DNA from 4 places in the Mesorhizobium sp. C416B genome. Region 4 is predicted to be linked to each of the others. Evidence: riboswitches for the same ligand, from Rfam matches in the RefSeq annotation. Region 4 holds a riboswitch; each other region holds the start of a gene.

Region 1 (4,476 bases), 3.0 Mb from region 4:
TCGATGTCGGTCTCAGCCAGCGCCTCGGGCGCGAACAGCCATTCGGCGGTGAGTTCGGTCTGTTCGGGACCGAGCGGCATCAGTCGCACCGTCCTGACATAATCGACATGGCCGACGATGAACATCGAGGGCAGGCTGGTGGCATAGGTCTGTCCGGCCGCACGCTCGGCTGGCGTCAGGCCCGGTAAGACCGGGCCATGGGCATGTCCGTCGCGCGACCAGGTCTCGGCGCCGGCGCGCAGGCCACCCGAAAACTCCGGCGCGTCATTGTCGGCATGGCGGACCCAGTCGGGGTCGTCGTGCCGGCTCATCAGGCCGCGGCCGTATATCGGCACCAGCCGAGACAGGTCCTTGTGGACGCCCGGGCAATGCAGGCACTCGTTGAAGTTTTCCCAGAAGATCTTCCAGTTGCAGTTCATCACCTTGCGCAGGACATGGCCTGATACCAGCGTTTCCAGCGGCCAGTTGGCGAGGTCGCCGGATGCGGGATCGAAGGAGGTCCCGGCGGAGCCGGCCGCAGCCTGCTGAAGGTTCACAAAGACAAAACCGCGCCACACCGACAGCGCCACCCGGTAGAGCGGATGATCTGCCTTGTCGAAACCATCTGGCAGCGATTTCGAGGGAACGCGCACGAGATCGCCGCGCAGCGAGTAGGACCAGGCGTGGTAGGGGCACGTGATGAGCCGCGCTTTCAGCCGGCCCTCGCTTTTCTGGCAAAGCTGCGAGCCGCGATGCCGGCAAGTGTTGTGGAAGGCGCGCAACTCGCCGGTCTCGTCCCGCAGAATGACGATTTCCTGCGTGCCGACGCGGAATGTCCGGAACGCCAGCGGCTGGGCGAGGTCGGCCTCGCGGCAGACGAGCAGCCAGCTTTTGTGCCAGATGGCGTCGAGATCGCGCTGGTAAGCCTCGCCATCCCAATAGGCCGACGACGGTAGCGTCGGTTCGGCCCGGCTCAGGCCGTTATAGGGGTCGCGCTCGCTCGGGCTGGGATGCATGGCTTGCTTCCTATGAAGCGTCAGCCGACACCCCGGCAAATCGTTTGTCAATCAGAGTGCCGCATTGCCGGTTGCAGGCGCGGCGCATAATCATGTCGTGGACACGGGACATTCGGAAATTGGGGGGATTCGGAAGTGGCCGCACGACAGATGTCGCTTACGCCGGAGCTGGTCGCGCGCTGCTGGCGCGAGATCAGGGACCCCGGGCCGGATCCGGACGCGATGCATCTCGATGAAGCCGACTATGACGCGCTGCTGGATGAATTGCAGGTCGAACTCCCGGACAGCGAACCGCTATGGCTGTTCGGCTATGGATCGCTGATCTGGAAACCGGAAATAGATTATGTCGAGGACCGCGTTGCGCTGGCGCGCGGCTGGCATCGGTCCTTTTGCATGAACATGACGCGCTGGCGCGGCACCAAGGACAGCCCCGGCCTGATGATGGCGCTGGACCGTGGCGGACAATGCAAGGGCGTCGCCTTTCGGCTGACCGGCAATAACCGGCGCGAGCAGTTGGGCCGGCTTTTCCGGCGCGAAGTCACGCTGAAGCCGACAAGCTACCGGCCGCGCATGCTCAAGCTTGCAAGCGAGGCTGGCCCGCTGAAGGCATTGGCCTTCGTCATCAACCGCAATGGCCTGACCTATTCCGGCCCGCTCGACGAGGCGAAGGTCGTCGACAGGCTGGCGACATCCTGCGGGCACTGGGGGTCGGGCGCCGACTACCTCTACAACACGGTGAAAAACCTTGAAGAGCGCGGCATTCACGATCGCCATCTGTGGCGGCTGCAGCGGCTGGTTGCGGAGCGGATCAGCGCGCTGAACCCGTGACGCCTGAGTGGCGCATTCGCGCTGTTGGCTGCCGGAATTTGGTTTGCCGGATGCGGCTGTTTCAGCCTATAGTCATGCATGTCGTCGGTTCCGTTAGGGACCAAGAGGGAATGCGGTGAGGGCTGACTTGTTGCCCAATGCCGTGGCTGCCCCCGCAACTGTGTGCGGTAGTCCTCTCCAAGCCACTGAGGATTTTTCTTCGGGAAGGTGGGGAAGGGCGCTGATCCGCGAGCCAGGAGACCTGCCGGCGACAGGAACTGACTTCGATGCCCTCGGGTGGAGGGCGAAAGGACAAGATATGAATACCGCTTCCGTCTCCCTCGGCGCTTCCGTCTCCTCGCAGTCGCGCTTCATGCAGCTCGTGCTTAGCGCGTTTCTGGGCATTTTCGTCGTCGGCGTTGTCGGTTTCTCGCACATCGATGCGGTCCACAATGCGGCGCACGACTATCGCCATTCGATGGCGTTTCCCTGCCACTGACGAGGATCTGACATCATGAACCTGTTTCGCAACGTCGTGTTCGTCGCGGCGATTGCCGGGCTCGTGGCCGGCGTCGTTCTCGCCTGCATGCAGGCCTATGCAACCGATCCCTTGATTCGCCAGGCCGAAGTTTTTGAGAAGGCAGGCGGCCACAAGCACGATCATGCTGCGGCACCGGCCGCCAACACCACCAACGCCATGAGCAGTGCCGCACCGGCGGAAAACGCCATGAGCTCAGCCGCACCGGCGCCTGCCGAAGCAGCGGCTCCAGCGGAAGACGAAGGCTGGGCGCCGGCCGACGGCTTCGAGCGCTTCGCCTACAACGTCGTCTCCAATGTCGTGACCGGTATCGGCTTCGCGCTGATCCTGGTCGCGATTTCGGAATTCGCCGGCGGCATCGGCAGCTGGCGCCAGGGCGTGTTCTGGGGCTTGGCCGGCTTTGCCGTGTTCACGCTGGCGCCGGGCCTCGGCCTGCCGCCGGAACTGCCGGCGATGCCGGCGGCCGATCTCATGCAGCGCCAGATCTGGTGGGTGGCGACGGTGATTGCGACCGCCATCGGCCTTGCCTTGATCGCCTTCCGCACGTCGGCGCCGCTGACCATCCTTGCTGTCGTCCTGATTGTCGCCCCGCATATTGTCGGCGCGCCGCAGCCTGACAGTTTCAAGACGCCGATCCCGGAGGGCCTGCATCATCAGTTCGTGGTGGCGGTGACGCTGACCAATCTGGTGTTCTGGCTGGTGCTGGGTGCAGTTGTCGGCATAGTGCACTCGCGCTTCACCGGCACCGCGACCAGCCTGCGCGACAGCTTTGCCTGATCGCAGTTTGACCTTCATCATCGGCGGTGCGCGCTCCGGCAAGAGCGCGCATGCCGAAACTTTGGCGACGGCGTTGCTGCCGCCATGGGCTTATATCGCCACCGCGCTAGCCTATGACGGCGAAATGCGCGAGCGCATCGCGCAGCACCGCTCGCGCCGTGGCGAGGGGTGGGCGACCATCGACGCCCCGCTTGATCTTGCCGGCGCGCTCGAAGCCTTGCCGGACAACCAGCCGGTGCTTGTCGACTGCCTGACGCTGTGGCTGACCAATCATATGCTGGCCGATCATGATCTGGAGGGGGAGTGCCGGCGGCTGGCCGATGTGCTTTCGCGGCCGCGCGGACCGTGGTTCGTGGTCTCCAACGAAGTCGGACAAGGCATCGTGCCCGACAATGCGCTGGCACGCCGGTTCCGCGATGCCGCCGGCCGGCTCAACCAGCAGATCGCGGTCGTAGCTGATATGGTGCTTCTGATGGTGGCGGGGCTGCCGCTCAAGGTGAAATGAGATGACCGATATCGACACAAAAGACGAAGAGCGCCATCGCGCCAAGATGGCCAAGCGCAAGGCGGCGCAGGATGCCGAGGTTGCGGAAAAGACGGTCGAGAAGGGGCTGCTGATCGTCAACACCGGCCCCGGCAAGGGCAAGACCACCGCCGCCTTCGGGCTGGCGCTGCGCATGCTCGGCTACGGCAAGCGCGTCGGCATCGTCCAGTTCATCAAGGGCAAATGGCACACCGGTGAAAAGGATGCTTTCGCGGCATTCGGCGACCGTGTCGTCTGGCACGCGATGGGCGAGGGGTTTACCTGGGAAACGCAGGATCTGAAGCGCGACATCGCCGCGGCCGAAGCGGCCTGGGCCAAGGCGCTGGAGCTAATCGCCGATCCCTCGATCAGCCTGGTTGTGCTCGACGAACTGAACATCGCGCTGCGCTACGACTATCTCGATCTCGACAAAGTGGTGGCGGGGCTGAAGGCGCGGCGCGAAGGCTTGCATGTCGTCGTCACCGGCCGCAACGCCAAGCCGGCGCTGGTCGAGGCGGCGGATCTGGTGACGGAGATGGGCGTGACGAAACATCACTTTTCGGCGGGCGTGAAAGCGCAGCAAGGGATCGAGTTTTGAAGGTCTAACTTCGGGAGATCACCGTTGGAACAAGCCGTGATTGTCTACCTTCTTCTGAGCGGCGGTCAGTTCGGGGCGCCGGAAGAGCGGCAATCGGTCCAAGTTCTGGAGGATCGGTTGGAAAAAGCTGTTTCAAATGCGCATGTCGGCGAATTTGATGGTGACGAGTTTGGTGGGGGCAAATGCACCCTCTATCTGTACGGGCCAGACGCCGAGAAGCTTTTCCTTGTGATTGAGC
Region 2 (4,476 bases), 3.1 Mb from region 4:
ACACATCTCCCGCCATTTGCCTGCTAGCATGACCGGAATCGCCGGCTAAAGTCGGGAAAATGGTTCGAGGCAAGACACTTTGACGAAGGACAAAATCTCACTCCCCGCGGCCAGGCGCATCGCGCTCGCCGCGCAAGGATTTCTCGATCCCCGCCCGGTCGGCACGCCCGATCGCCGCCACCTCGCCCGCGTGCTGTCGCGCACCGGCTTGCTGCAGATCGATTCCGTCAGCGCGGTGGTGCGCGCCCACTATATGCCGCTCTATTCGCGGCTTGGCCCCTACCCGCTGGCTTTGCTCGACAATGCGGCCATCACCCGCAAACGCACGGTGTTCGAATACTGGGCGCATGAGGCCTCGTTCCTGCCGGTCGAGACCTACCCGCTGATGCGCTGGCGCATGCAGCGGGCCGAGCAAGGCGACGAAATGTATCTCGGCCTCGCCAAATGGGGCCGCGAGCACGCCGCCTATATCGAAGAGATCTACCGCGCGGTCGCCGAGCGCGGCCCGATTGCCGCTTCGGCACTGGAAGGCCAGAAAGGTTCGGGCGGCTGGTGGGGCTGGAGCCACGCCAAGCACGCCTTCGAATGGCTCTTCTGGGCCGGACGCATCACCACGGCGCACCGCCGTGGCTTCGAACGCTTCTATGACCTGCCCGAGCGCGTGCTGCCGCAGGCGATCCTCGATCTGCCGGTGCCGGCCGCCGAGGACGCGCACCGCGAATTGCTGCGCATTTCTGCCCGCGCCCACGGCATCGCGACGTCGGGTGACCTGCGCGATTATTTCCGCTTGTCGCCGGCCGACATGAAGGGCCGGTTGGAGGAACTGGTCGAGATGGGCGAGTTGCTGCCGGTAAACGTCGAAGGTTGGGACAAGCCGGCTTACCTCTATAGGGACGCCCGCCTGCCGCGAAAGATCGAGGCCCGCGCCTTGCTGGCCCCCTTCGATCCGGTGGTCTTCGAGCGCGCGCGCACCGAGCGTCTCTTCGATTTCCGCTACCGCATCGAGATCTACACCCCGGCCGACAAGCGGCAATATGGCTATTACGTGCTGCCTTTCTTGCTCGGCGACAAGATCGTCGCCCGCGTCGACCTCAAGGCCGACCGGCCTGCGAGTGTCTTACGCGTCCACGCCGCCTATGCCGAAGCAGGCGCACCGCCTGAGACCACCGCACAGCTTTTCGAGGAACTAAAGGAGATGCAGGGCTGGCTTGGCCTTGAGCGCATCGAAGTGACGCCGGCCGGCAATCTGGGGCCGGCATTGGCTAGCGAGAGAGATGGCCAACCCTTGCAGCGTCTGTCATAGACGCCTCAATAAGCCTCGTAGGTTGTGCAATGGCATCGGACAAAGTGCTCGACATGATCCATGGCGCCCTCATTGCGCATGGAATAGATGCAGTCCGCAGAGATAGGGACGTCATGCTCCAATCGAAGCAGCTTCGGTTTGAGGCTGAGGTGTTCGAGACGAGTTCTGACCGGCTGGTCCTGGAAATCTACATTTTTTCTCCGCTGCTTGATGTTCAGCCGGTCATTGAATCCTTTGCTGGCTTCGGCGACACGCGCGAACAGGAACTGAACCAGGCGTTTGAAAAGTTTCTCCGTGGTGTTTTCCATGTGGCCATTGAGGGACTGGCCGATCACGTCTGCGAGAACATGCAGGCCGAAATAGAGCTTTGGCAGCGAAGCAGCGCCAGTTGGAAGATCTGGCGAAAAGATGCCCGCTGGAAAATCTATAGCGGCCCGGTCATTTCCCAGGCCACAACCGAGCTATGCTCGCTGACAACAGGCTATCCAGCATTCTATGCCAAGCTGGAAAAGCTGTTCACAGCTTCGGTACCCCCCGGAAGCCATTTTGTCCGGACCTTTCTGGCAGGCTTGAAGGGAACGCTGATTAGTGCCGAAGTCCTTCTGGACAACGCGGTTTGGCATGAGGGACAGAATCTGGCTGTCGGTCATGACTGGCACTATGGCGATGGCTATCAAGCTATCCGACAGGTCATCCTGGCACTGCCGGAAGCCGGGACATGACAGCCCCTGCCGACATCGCCATGTCGTAGCCGTGCGTTGACACCGCCGCCCGCAAAAGCCTAAATCCGCTGCAGACGGTCCCCTGCCCGCAACGGCAAGGGCCAAGAGGGAATGCGGTGCGGGATTTCGGTCCCAAATCCGCGGCTGTCCCCGCAACTGTAAGCGACGAGCCAAGGCCGAAAGCCACTGGGTAACACCGGGAAGGCGGCTAACCAAGGCGACGACCCGCGAGCCAGGAGACCTGCCGTCTGAGACAAAGTATCCGATCGCCTGGCGGGTTTCCGGGCAAGGAGCACGGTTTTTGGACCAGAACAGCAGTTTTTCGGCTGGCACAGCGGACATTGCGTCCGGGGACAACGACGCCCTGACCGGCGTGACCGTCATCGTCTGCGCCTCCTGCCGCGATGAGACCGGTTCCGACGCCCATCCGCGCGCCGGCGAATTGCTGGCTGAGGACACACGCCGCGCCGCTGCCGGCGATATCCGGGTCCGCACCGCCGAATGTCTCGGCAATTGCAAGCGCCGCCTCAGCGCCGCGATCCTGCGCGATGGCTGCTGGAGCTATGTCTTCGGCGATCTGACCGCAACCAGCGGCGCCGACCTCGTTACCGGCGCAAAGCTCTTCGCGACTTCGGCCGACGGCCTCATCCCGTGGCGCGGCCGGCCCGATAGCCTCAAGCGCGGCCTCGTTGCCCGCATCCCACCCCTCGACATGCTGAAGGACTGACGATGAACGCTTCAAACCCGGCCGCCAACCTCTCCCGTGTTCCCTGCACTGTCGTTACAGGCTTCCTCGGCGCCGGCAAGACGACGCTGGTCCGCCATCTCCTGGAAAATGCCGGCGGCAAGCGCATCGCCATCATCGTCAACGAGTTCGGCGACATCGGCATCGACGGGGAAATCCTGAAAGGCTGCGGCATCGACACCTGCCCCGAGGAAAACATCGTCGAACTGGCCAATGGCTGCATCTGCTGTACAGTCGCCGACGATTTCGTGCCCGCCCTCGACAAGATCCTCGCGCTGACACCGAAGGTTGACCACATCCTGATCGAGACCTCGGGCCTGGCTCTGCCCAAGCCGCTGGTCCAGGCGTTCCAGTGGCCGAGCGTGAAGAGCCGGGTAACCGTCGACGGTGTCATCGCCGTGGTAGACGGCCCGGCGCTGGCCGAAGGCCGCGTCGCCAACGACATGGACGCTTTGCAGGCACAGCGCGCTCAGGACGAGACGCTCGACCATGACGATCCTGTCGAAGAAGTGTTCGAGGACCAGATCGCCTGCGCCGATTTGATCATCCTGTCGAAGAGCGATCTGATGGACGCCCCCGGTTCGGCCCGCGCCAACGCCATCATCAATGAACATTCCGCCCGCGCGGTAAAAATCGTGCCGACTGCGCATGGCAAGGTCGACCCGTCGGTGCTGCTTGGCCTCGGTCTCGCCGTCGAAGACGACATCGAGAACCGCAAGTCGCATCACGACGGCGCTTTCGATCATGAGCATGACGATTTCGACACCTTCATCGTCGACATCCCCTCGATCGCCAATCCCGACGACCTGGCCAAGCGCGTCGCCACCGCCGCCGAACAGGAAAACGTGTTGCGTGTAAAAGGCTTCGTCGATGTCGGCGGCAAGCCGATGCGGCTTTTGCTGCAGGCCGTCGGCCCGCGCGTCAATCATTACTATGACCGCGCCTGGGCGGCTGAGGACGACCGCCGCTCGCGTCTTGTCGTCATTGGCCTGAAAGGACTGAACCGCCCGGCGATCGAGCGTATACTCGCCGGCTGATCCAAACAACGAGCCGAAATGCATATACTCACCACCACATCCGCCTCGCTCGACGATCTCGCCGAGCCCGTCGATCTCGGGCAGACGCCGGCGGATATCGTGGCGCTGTCCTTCACCGACAGCGACCTCGCCGGCCTCGCGGCGGCGTGGAAGGCCGATGCCGCCCGCCTGCCGTCGATGCGGCTGGCGGCGTTGCGCGACCTGCGCCATCCCATGTCCGTCGACCTCTGGTTCGACAGCGTCGCCCGCCACGCCAAGGTGATTTTGGTGCGCATCCTCGGCGGCTATGACTGGTGGCGCTATGGCTGCAACCAGCTTGCCGCGACTGCCCGTGCGAACGGCATCAAGCTGGCGCTGCTGCCTGGTGAAAGCCATGACGAGGACCTCAGGCTGATCGAAGCCTCGACGCTGCCGCGCGAGGAGCTGGACGGCCTGCTGGGCTATTTCCGCGAGGGCGGGCCGGAGAATATGACAGCGCTGATGCAAAGATTGGCGGGGCTGGCTGGACGGGATGCGGCTTCGGCTGACCCGGTTAGCGTGCCGAAAGCTGGTTACTACGAGCCAGGTCGCGGCGTGGTGGGCAAGTTGGATTTGGCCAATGTCGGCGTTCCTTCACACCCCCCTCTGTCCTGCCGGACATCTCCCCCGCAAGGGGGGAGATCAGCCGGC
Region 3 (4,476 bases), 790 kb from region 4:
AAGCCCTGGCTGCCGGTGCCGGGCAAGCACTTGTCGCAAGCGGTCAATGTTCAGCAGGGCGACGCGGCCTCGCTGCTCGAGCACTACCGGCGCTTTCTCGGTTTCCGCCGCCAGCATCCGGCCCTGGCCAAAGGCGACATCGAGTTCATCGAAAGCGAGGGCGACACCGTCGCCTTCACCCGCCGTGAGGGCAATGAGCAGATCGTCTGCGTCTTCAATCTGGCCAGCAAGCCGGCCGAGGTCGATCTCGGTGGTCAGGCGTTGCTGCCATTGGCCGGGCACGGTTTTTCGGGACAATCCGGCACAGGTTCCATCCGCCTCGGCGGCTACGGCGCCTGGTTCGGGCGCATCGACTGAGTTTTTGACGAAACTGGATTTTTTGAGGAAATCCAGGTTCTCTAGGGAAATCACTGGGAGGAAATTATGGCCGATGTCACGCTGAGACAGGTGAAGAAATCATACGGCAATCTGCACATTCTCCACGGCATCGACCTCGACATAAAGTCGGGCGAGTTCATCGTCTTCGTCGGCCCGTCGGGTTGCGGCAAGTCGACCTTGCTGCGGTCCATCGCCGGGCTTGAGGAGATCACCTCCGGCGAGCTGAAGATCGCCGGCGAGGTGGTGAACGACGTGCCGCCTTCCAAGCGCGGCATTGCCATGGTGTTCCAGTCCTATGCGCTCTATCCGCACATGACCGTCTACGACAACATGGCCTTCTCGATGAAGATCGGCAAGGAAAGCAAGGCCGAGATCGACAAGCGGGTGCGGCAGGCCGCCGAAATCCTGCAGCTGACCAAATATCTCGACCGCCTGCCCAAGGCGATGTCGGGCGGCCAGCGCCAGCGTGTCGCCATCGGTCGCGCCATCGTGCGCAATCCGAAAGTGTTCCTGTTCGACGAGCCGCTGTCGAATCTCGACGCGGCGCTGCGCGTCGCGACCCGCATCGAGATCGCCAAGCTCAAGGAATCGATGCCTGCCACGACCATGATCTACGTCACCCACGATCAGGTCGAAGCGATGACGCTCGCCGACCGCATCGTCGTGCTGAAGGATGGCCATATCGAGCAGGTCGGCACGCCGATGGACCTCTACAAGAAGCCCGGCAATCTGTTCGTTGCCCAGTTCATAGGCTCGCCGGCCATGAACATCCTGCCGGCGACAATCGACAGGACGGGCAACCCGACAATCGTCAGCCATGTCGGCGGCCGCAAGGCAACGGTGCCGATCGCAACGCCGGCGTCAGCAAAGGGTGCGGCAGTCAGCTTCGGCGTGCGGCCGGAGGATCTGTCGGCCGCCACCGGCGCGGAATATCTTTTCGAGGGCGTGGTGGACTATGTCGAGCAACTCGGCGAGGTGCAGCTTGTCTATGTCGATATCGGCCGCGCTGACCTGCCGTTGGTGACCAAGCTGCCCGGCAATGTCGAGGTCAAGCGCGGGGCAAAGCTGCGACTGACCGCGGATGCCGGGGACCTGCACATCTTCGACGCCGATGGGCACTCCTTCTCGCTCAAGCCGGTGGAAGTGAAGGCGGCTTGAGATAGCTGCGTCGTACAGGCATGAAAAAAGAGCGGCGGGCCAGGCCCGCCGCTCTTTTTTTAAGCTTCGGCTGTTAGTTGTTGCCGAACCGATCCCTGTCGCTGCTCTGAGGAACGAACTTCTGTTGGTCGTTCGACGAGTTCAGCAGCTTGTAGACCGCCGAGTTGGTGCCGGTCGACGAAGTGCGGGTGGTGTCGACGGCAGCGGCCGGCTGGTTGGCGCCTTTGGAGCCATAATTGTCGCTGCCGGCAAAGGCAGCGCTCGAAACAGCCAGAACGGCTGCGGTGGCAAGAACGATCTTCTTCATTTTAGTCTCCTGAATTTTTCTGATGCCGCCAGCTGCAGCGGATAAGCCCGCCACGTGCTGGAAACCGGCTTTTAGCGGCCGAAAAGGTTACGGTCGGCACCGTGGGCAGGCGCCTGCTCGGCTGGAGCCGACTTCTCAACCGAAGCCGTATGGCCACTATCGGTCGACGTAATCGCAGGCTGGTTGGCGCCGTTCGAACCGTAGTTGTCGCTGCCGGCGAAAGCGCTGCCGGAGATGGCCAAAACGGCGGCGGCAGCAAGGATGATCTTTTTCATTTCAATACTCCTGAATTTTTTGGGATCCCGAGAGCGACGGGTTAGCCGCCTTCTTTGGTCGGGATCAGCGATTGCCGTAGAGGTCGCGGTCGGCGCCCTGAACGACAGGCTGCTTGTCAGCGTGCGCCGGCTTCTGAATGGAAGCCGTATACGAGCTGTAGACCGAGACGGCTGGCTGGTTCGCACCATTGGAACCGTAATTGTCGCTACCGGCGAAGGCGCTGCCGGTGATCGCCAAAACGGCTGCGGCAGTGAGGATGATCTTTTTCATTTTTAGTACTCCAGTTTGTCTGTCCGTCTAGCGGCGTGTCTTGGGAGGAATTCGCGTTGTTCGGACAGCCCCGATGTGGGAAAGCCATAGGCTGGTTTCCAATCACGAAGTTGTTCCGTGTGGACCAGGGTCCTGCACCTTGAAATTGTGCCAGGAAGTTCCTCTGTGGTCATTTACCGTTTTGTTTTCAGTTGCTTATGTCGAACCGAGTGGTTCGCTCCGGTGTCGGTTTCCGGGCCGTCGTTCACACCGTCCTGCACGCATCGTCAACAGAAACGAACCGTTCGGTTCGATTAGAGATTGCTAATAGTAACTTTTCGATACCGTTGAGCCCTTTTTGCCCCCGATCGAACTGGATCCGCAGCGATTCGAAACGGCGATGATGGCGTCGCAAGAAACGTCTAAGCTCTTTGACCGGCGGCGGGGGGCGTATGCCGCGCGTGTCGCGCCGCATGGATATGATGTCGCTTTCATGCCGACGTCGCGATCGCTGCCGTGATTAGATGATCGCATCTCAGGTGCCGCTTCGTGACGACGCAGCGGAGAATTGGGAAGCCGGTCAGAATCCGGCGCTGCCCCCGCAACGGTGGTGGAGTTCAAGTCGCAACGGGAGACCACTGGGCAGCAGCCTGGGAAGGTGTCGCGATGGTCCGCAAGGACAACTCCAGAGCCCGGAAACCAGCCCGAGATGCATAGACTCGACTGATCGCGGTGGGCGGTCAAGAGGTGGATAGTGCATGTCCGGCGCCGCGCCGGCCTGCGTCCGATCCTTCCTCCATCACCACCAAGTTCAGTCCTTAAACCACGAGGACAGAACTATGGATACGCGCAACGACATGCTGAGGCTCCTGAACGGCCGCAAGCAAGGCTTTTCGCTGGAACAGCCCTTCTACACCGACCCGGACTATTTCAAGCTCGACATGGAGCTTATCTGGTATCGCGACTGGCTGTTCATCGGCCATGATTGCGAACTGCCGAAGCCCGGCAGCTATATCACCGTGCAGATCGGCGATTATCCGGTGGTGCTGGTCCGCGACCAGAAGGGCAACATCAACGCCTTTCACAATTCCTGCCGCCATCGCGGCAGCCGTGTCTGCAACACTGAGAAGGGCATGGCGGCAAAGCTTGTCTGCCCCTATCACCAGTGGACCTACGAGCTTGACGGCCGGCTGCTGTTTGCCCGCCAGATGGCCGACGGTTTCGACAAGAGCCAGTTCGGCCTGAAGCCCGTCGCCTGCGAGAGCGTCGGCGGCTACATCTTCATCTGCCTGGCGAAAGAACCTGCCGACTTTGCGCCGATGCGCGCCATGATAGAGCCCTACCTCAAGCCGCACCAGCTGAATGAAGCCAAAGTCGCCTTCGAGAGCACCATCATCGAGAAGGGCAACTGGAAGCTGGTCTGGGAAAACAACCGCGAATGCTATCACTGCGCCGGCAATCATCCAGAGCTGTGCAAGACATTCCCCGAAGCGCCGACGGTGACCGGCGTGCAGGGCGCCGACAGCGATCCGGAGATGCTGGCGCACTGGGCGAAATGCGAGGCGGCGGGCCTGCCGAGCAAGTTCCGCATCGATCCGGCCGGGCAATACCGCGCCACCCGCGCGCCGCTGCTGCGCGATGCCGTCAGCTACACGATGTCGGGAAAGCGCGCGGTGACGAAGAACCTGTCCGACACTGTTGCCGCCGACCGCATCGGCACCTTGATGCACTACCACTATCCGACGACTTGGAACCACATACTGATCGACCATGCGGTCACCTTCCGGGTGCTGCCGATCAGCACCACGCAAACCGCGGTGACGACCAAGTGGCTGGTGCACAAGGATGCGGTCGAGGGGGTCGACTACAACCTTGAGGAGCTCACCCATGTCTGGACCGAGACCAACGACCAGGACCGCCGCATCGTCGAGGAAAACGCCTTCGGCATCCTGTCTCCGGCCTATGAGCCCGGCCCCTATTCGGAGCTGCACGAGGGCGGCGTGATCCAGTTCGTCGAATGGTACGCGGCCTTCATCGGCCCGCGCCTTGCCGAAGGTGGCAGGCCGGCGCTGCGCAGCGTCGCGTGAGCTGGAGCAGGCGAAGAAGGA
Region 4 (4,476 bases):
CAGTTGAGAATGGTCACTGGGCCTGTGAGCATTCCCTTCACAGGCTTTTCCGTAAGCGACTGGGCGAATTGCCACCAGCGCACCGTCATCGGATTGCGCCTCGATACGTCCCCGAAGATGATGGGGGGACGCAGGTAGCGCGACCCATAGCTTTGCACCCAGGCATGCTGAGTGAAGGCGAAGCCGGACAGCTGCTCGCCGAAATGCTGTACCATATCGTTTCGTTCGAACTCACCGTGCACCAGCACGTCCAGCCCGATCTCTTCCTGCCAACGAATTGCTGACTCGATCTCCTTCTTCAGGAAAATCTCGTAGTCGACATAACTGAGCTGGCCCTTCGCATGAGCGGACCGCGCGCGGCGTACCTGCGGCGTCTGCGGGAAGGACCCGATTGTCGTCGTCGGGAACGGCGGCAGCCCGAGCGTGCCGGCCTGGACTCTGGAGCGCTCGCCAAAAGCGCTCTCTCGTCGTTTCATGCTATGGTCAATGCTGGCGATCCGCCCCTCAACAAGCGGGTCATGGATCTTCGTGGACGTCAAGCGAGTGGCGGCAGCCTCGGCAGAAGCTTTCAACGCGGCTGCCACCGCATCCCTGCCTTTGGAAAGGGCCCGGGCCAGCAAGACCAGCTCGTCGGTCTTCTGGGCCGCGAAGGCGAGCCACGACCTGATGTCGGCCTCGAGTTCCGTCTCCATGCGCAGGTCAATCGGCACATGCAGCATCGAGCAAGAAGGCGCGATTTCGACGCGGTCCAAGGGCCAGCCGGCGACGATCGGTTTGATGCGGTCGAGAATGGCGGGCAGGTTCGCACGCCAGACGTTGCGGCCATCGATCAAGCCGAGCGAGAGCACCAGATCCTTCGGAGCGAGCCGACCCACCATTTCCAGCTGCTCGGGAGCGCGCACGAGATCAATATGCAGGCCGGCCAGGGGCAGAGAAACCGCGGTTTCGAGATTGTCTCCCAGCGACCCGAAATACGTAGCCAGCATGATCTTCAGCTCGGGCGCGGCTTTCGACAGCTGGCCATAGGCGAATTCGAACGCAGCTCGTTCGTTCGGGTTCAGATCGAGGACAAGCGCTGGCTCATCGATCTGCACCCAGTCGGCTCCCGACAGCTTCAGCCTCTGCAGGACTTGCTCGTAAACGGGCAGCAGCCGCGGTAGGAGCGCGATGGGACCGAACCCTTCGGCACGCGATTTCGCCAGCTTGAGGAAGGTGATGGGTCCAAGGATGACTGGGCGTGTGTGAATGCCGAGAGCTTTAGCCTCGAGGAAGTAATCGACCGGCTTCGATGACGAGAGGGCGAACGTCTGATCATCATCGAGTTCCGGCACAATGTAGTGGTAGTTGGTGTCAAACCACTTGGTCATTTCCATCGCGGTTACACCAGGTCCATGAGCCTCCTCCTGGTGACCAGCGTGTCCACAATCCTCCGTCTGACCCTGGTTGCCGCGCGCCATTGCGAAGTAGATGTCAAGTGGGACCTCGCCGCTATTCCAGCCGTACCGGGATGGAATGGCCCCGACCATGGCTGCGGTGTCGAGCACATGGTCGTATAGCGAGAAGTCGTTCGACGGGATTTTCGACACGCCGCGATCGCGCTGCTCTTCCCAGCTAGCGGCTCGGAGCGCCTTCGACGTCGCAAGAAGGTCGCCAGCGGACGATGTTCCGGACCAGTAGCTTTCGAGGGCGCATTTCAGTTCTCGCCGACGACCGAAGCGCGGCACGCCGAGCGTTGCTACAGGAATTTGCTGAGAGACAGTCATGTCATACCCCGATGGTTGGGGGCGTCGGTGACAAGGAAGGCGCTAGCAGGCCGGCACGCCGGTTGCAGCGGCCACCGAGACACCCCGCCCGTGGACGTAATTCGCCGTGGCAGGTCTCTGGCTCGCGGGGTCATAGCCTCTACCCGTCTTCCCGAGGGTATTCGCCTCAGTGACATGAGTGGATTGGCTCGCCGCTAACAGTTGCGGGGGCAGCGCCGGCATCGCACCGGCTTCCCTCTTAGCTCCGCTGCGGCAGCACCGTACGCGAGAACCACAACAGCAGACAATCACAGCAACCCGCTCTTTGTCAATAACGCATAATGAAATGTTTATGTGGTTATATGGTCGCGTTTTACGCCTTTGTCTAGCATTGTGAAATATTCAGTCTGCTGCCCGCATTCGGCATCGTGGGACGTGATCGCAAGTCAAGTCCGACGGACGCCGCGAGTTCTCCGTTACCTCAGGAACCTTACTGGCCTTCCCCAAGCTGAGCTTCTGGAAAATGCTGGTGACGATCTGGATGACGGTGAATGCCGTCATGGCAAGCACGCCTTGCACCGCTCCTCCAGCGAGCTTCACGGCAGCAGCACGGGTCAGTTCTCCGAAGCGAATGGCTGTCGCTATCAGCGAGCTTTGACACAGTTCCGCCACTGCGGTCATCGCGTCAGTAGGGCGGCTGATTAGTTGCCCGCGCATCTACAGCAACCCAGCCCCTTCCGCCTCGCGGCGCAAATTCTGCCTTGGCCTTGGGCCGATCTGCTGGATCACCAGGCCGGCCGCCAGCGAGCCAAGGTCGCCGCAGGTCTTGAGGTTGCGGCCCTGCGTGTAGCCATGCAGGAAACCGGCGGCGTAGAGGTCGCCGGCGCCGGTGGTGTCGACCAACTCCTTGATGGCGGTCGCCTCGATGACCACGGTCTCGTCGCCGCGCACGATCACCGAGCCTTTTTCGGAACGGGTGACGGCGGCAATCTTGCAGTCCTTGCGGATCTGAGCCAGCGCCTCGTCGAAGGATTTTGTCTGGTAGAGCGACTTGATCTCGTGGCTGTTGGCAAAGACGATGTCGACAGTGCCCGAGCGCATCAGCTCGAGGAACTCGTCCCGGTAGCGGTCGACGCAGAACGAATCCGACAACGTCATCGACACTTCGCGTCCGGCCTCGTGTGCGAGCTTCGCCGTCTGCCGGATCGCCTCCTTGGCGCGCGGCGGATCCCACAGATAGCCCTCGAAATAGGTAACCTTGGCGCCGGATGCCTTGTCGGCCTCGACGTCTTCCGGGCCGAGTTCGACGCAGGCGCCGAGATAGGTGTTCATCGAACGCTCGCCATCGGGGGTGACGAATATCATCGAGCGCGCCGTCGGCGGCTCGCCCTTGAGCGGCCTGGTGTCGAAGGCGACACCCTGTGCATGGATATCGTGCGCATAGATTTCGCCCAGCGCATCGTTGGAGACCTTGCCGAAGAAGGCGGCGCGTCCGCCGAAGCTGGCTACGCCGGCCGCCGTGTTGCCGGCACTGCCGCCGGAGGCCTCGATCGCCGGGCCCATGCGGCTGTAGAGCAGTTCGGCGCGGCGCGTGTCGATCAGGTTCATCGCGCCCTTGATGATGCCGTTGATCTCGAGGAATGCCTCGTCGCACTGGGCGATGATGTCGACAATGGCATTGCCGATGCAAAGCACGTCATAATCCGGCATCAATGTCTCCGCCAAAAAACCCGAGCCGGCTTCTCGCCACGCCTGCCAGGCGCGGGTCTGCCCGGTGGAAATGGGCTTTCCGCTTGCCAATCCGTTCGCCGGCGGCTCTCACGGGGCGGCGAGTCCTGCCTCGCGACGCAATTCGTCCGCCCTGTCTGTCTTCTCCCAGGTGAAATCAGGCTCTTCACGGCCGAAATGGCCATAGGTCGCTGTATTGCGATATATAGGGCGTAAGAGATCAAGCATCTTGATAATGCCTTTCGGTCTGAGATCGAACAACTCAAGAATGAGGCGCTCGATCCTGCTTTCCTCAACCCTGGCTGTCCCGAACGTGTTGACCATGACGGAAACCGGACTGGCCACGCCGATTGCGTAAGCAAGCTGCACCTCGCACACGTCCGCAAGTCCGCTAGCGACGATGTTCTTTGCGACATAGCGGGCTGCATAGGCAGCCGAGCGGTCAACCTTGGACGGGTCCTTGCCCGAGAAGGCGCCGCCGCCATGACGACCCATCCCGCCATAGGAATCGACGATGATCTTGCGTCCAGTGAGACCGCAGTCGCCGCGCGGCCCGCCGACTACGAACCGCCCCGTCGGGTTGACCAGAATTCTGATGCCTTCCGTCTCCAGGTGGGTCGGCAGGACAGGCTTTATGATTTCCTCAATGACGCCCTCGCGGACAGTCTCTTGCGAGACCTGCTCGTCATGTTGCGTCGACACGACGATGGTATCCAGGGCGACCGGGCGCAACCCCTCATAGCGCACTGAGACTTGGGATTTCATGTCAGGACGCAACCAGCCAAGCTGTTGTGCCTTCCGGACATACGCCTGCCGTTTCGTCAAGCGATGAGCGAGCTGGATCGGCAAAGGCATCAGGGTATCGGTTTCGCGGCATGCGTAGCCGAACATGAGGCCCTGATCTCCCGCTCCCTGCTGGAGGTCTTGCCCTCTTCCCTCGTCAACGCCTTGGCTGATGTCGGGCGATTGCTCGGTGAGGGCATGAACGACGGAGCAACGCCGGCCG

The links. Region 4 has a riboswitch for cobalamin ahead of metE (5-methyltetrahydropteroyltriglutamate--homocysteine S-methyltransferase). Riboswitches for the same ligand answer to the same signal wherever they lie in the genome.
Region 1: another riboswitch for cobalamin. It lies ahead of NLY43_RS30225 (CbtB domain-containing protein); the one in region 4 lies ahead of metE (5-methyltetrahydropteroyltriglutamate--homocysteine S-methyltransferase).
Region 2: another riboswitch for cobalamin. It lies ahead of NLY43_RS29995 (DUF1636 family protein); the one in region 4 lies ahead of metE (5-methyltetrahydropteroyltriglutamate--homocysteine S-methyltransferase).
Region 3: another riboswitch for cobalamin. It lies ahead of NLY43_RS16245 (aromatic ring-hydroxylating oxygenase subunit alpha); the one in region 4 lies ahead of metE (5-methyltetrahydropteroyltriglutamate--homocysteine S-methyltransferase).

Annotation. Positions count from the first base shown of each region.
Region 1 covers NZ_CP100471.1:6,235,905-6,240,380, forward strand. Annotated here, with positions in the region: gene NLY43_RS30215 (aromatic ring-hydroxylating oxygenase subunit alpha) at 1-995, opposite strand, end outside; gene NLY43_RS30220 (gamma-glutamylcyclotransferase) at 1,131-1,823, shown strand; cobalamin riboswitch at 1,892-2,086, shown strand; gene NLY43_RS30225 (CbtB domain-containing protein) at 2,122-2,301, shown strand; gene NLY43_RS30230 (CbtA family protein) at 2,317-3,117, shown strand; gene cobU (bifunctional adenosylcobinamide kinase/adenosylcobinamide-phosphate guanylyltransferase) at 3,110-3,622, shown strand; gene cobO (cob(I)yrinic acid a,c-diamide adenosyltransferase) at 3,624-4,238, shown strand; gene NLY43_RS30245 (hypothetical protein) at 4,263-4,476, shown strand, end outside.
Region 2 covers NZ_CP100471.1:6,188,916-6,193,391, reverse strand. Annotated here, with positions in the region: gene NLY43_RS30005 (winged helix-turn-helix domain-containing protein) at 80-1,303, shown strand; gene NLY43_RS30000 (DUF6348 family protein) at 1,333-2,025, shown strand; cobalamin riboswitch at 2,084-2,288, shown strand; gene NLY43_RS29995 (DUF1636 family protein) at 2,327-2,752, shown strand; gene cobW (cobalamin biosynthesis protein CobW) at 2,755-3,807, shown strand; gene cobN (cobaltochelatase subunit CobN) at 3,826-4,476, shown strand, end outside.
Region 3 covers NZ_CP100471.1:3,346,541-3,351,016, reverse strand. Annotated here, with positions in the region: gene bglA (beta-galactosidase BglA) at 1-357, shown strand, start outside; gene NLY43_RS16265 (ABC transporter ATP-binding protein) at 424-1,536, shown strand; gene NLY43_RS16260 (DUF680 domain-containing protein) at 1,610-1,843, opposite strand; gene NLY43_RS16255 (DUF680 domain-containing protein) at 1,915-2,118, opposite strand; gene NLY43_RS16250 (DUF680 domain-containing protein) at 2,183-2,389, opposite strand; cobalamin riboswitch at 2,889-3,090, shown strand; gene NLY43_RS16245 (aromatic ring-hydroxylating oxygenase subunit alpha) at 3,208-4,455, shown strand.
Region 4 covers NZ_CP100471.1:2,557,751-2,562,226, reverse strand. Annotated here, with positions in the region: gene metE (5-methyltetrahydropteroyltriglutamate--homocysteine S-methyltransferase) at 1-1,763, opposite strand, end outside; cobalamin riboswitch at 1,855-2,054, opposite strand; gene NLY43_RS12545 (adenosine kinase) at 2,460-3,452, opposite strand; gene metK (methionine adenosyltransferase) at 3,561-4,476, opposite strand, start outside.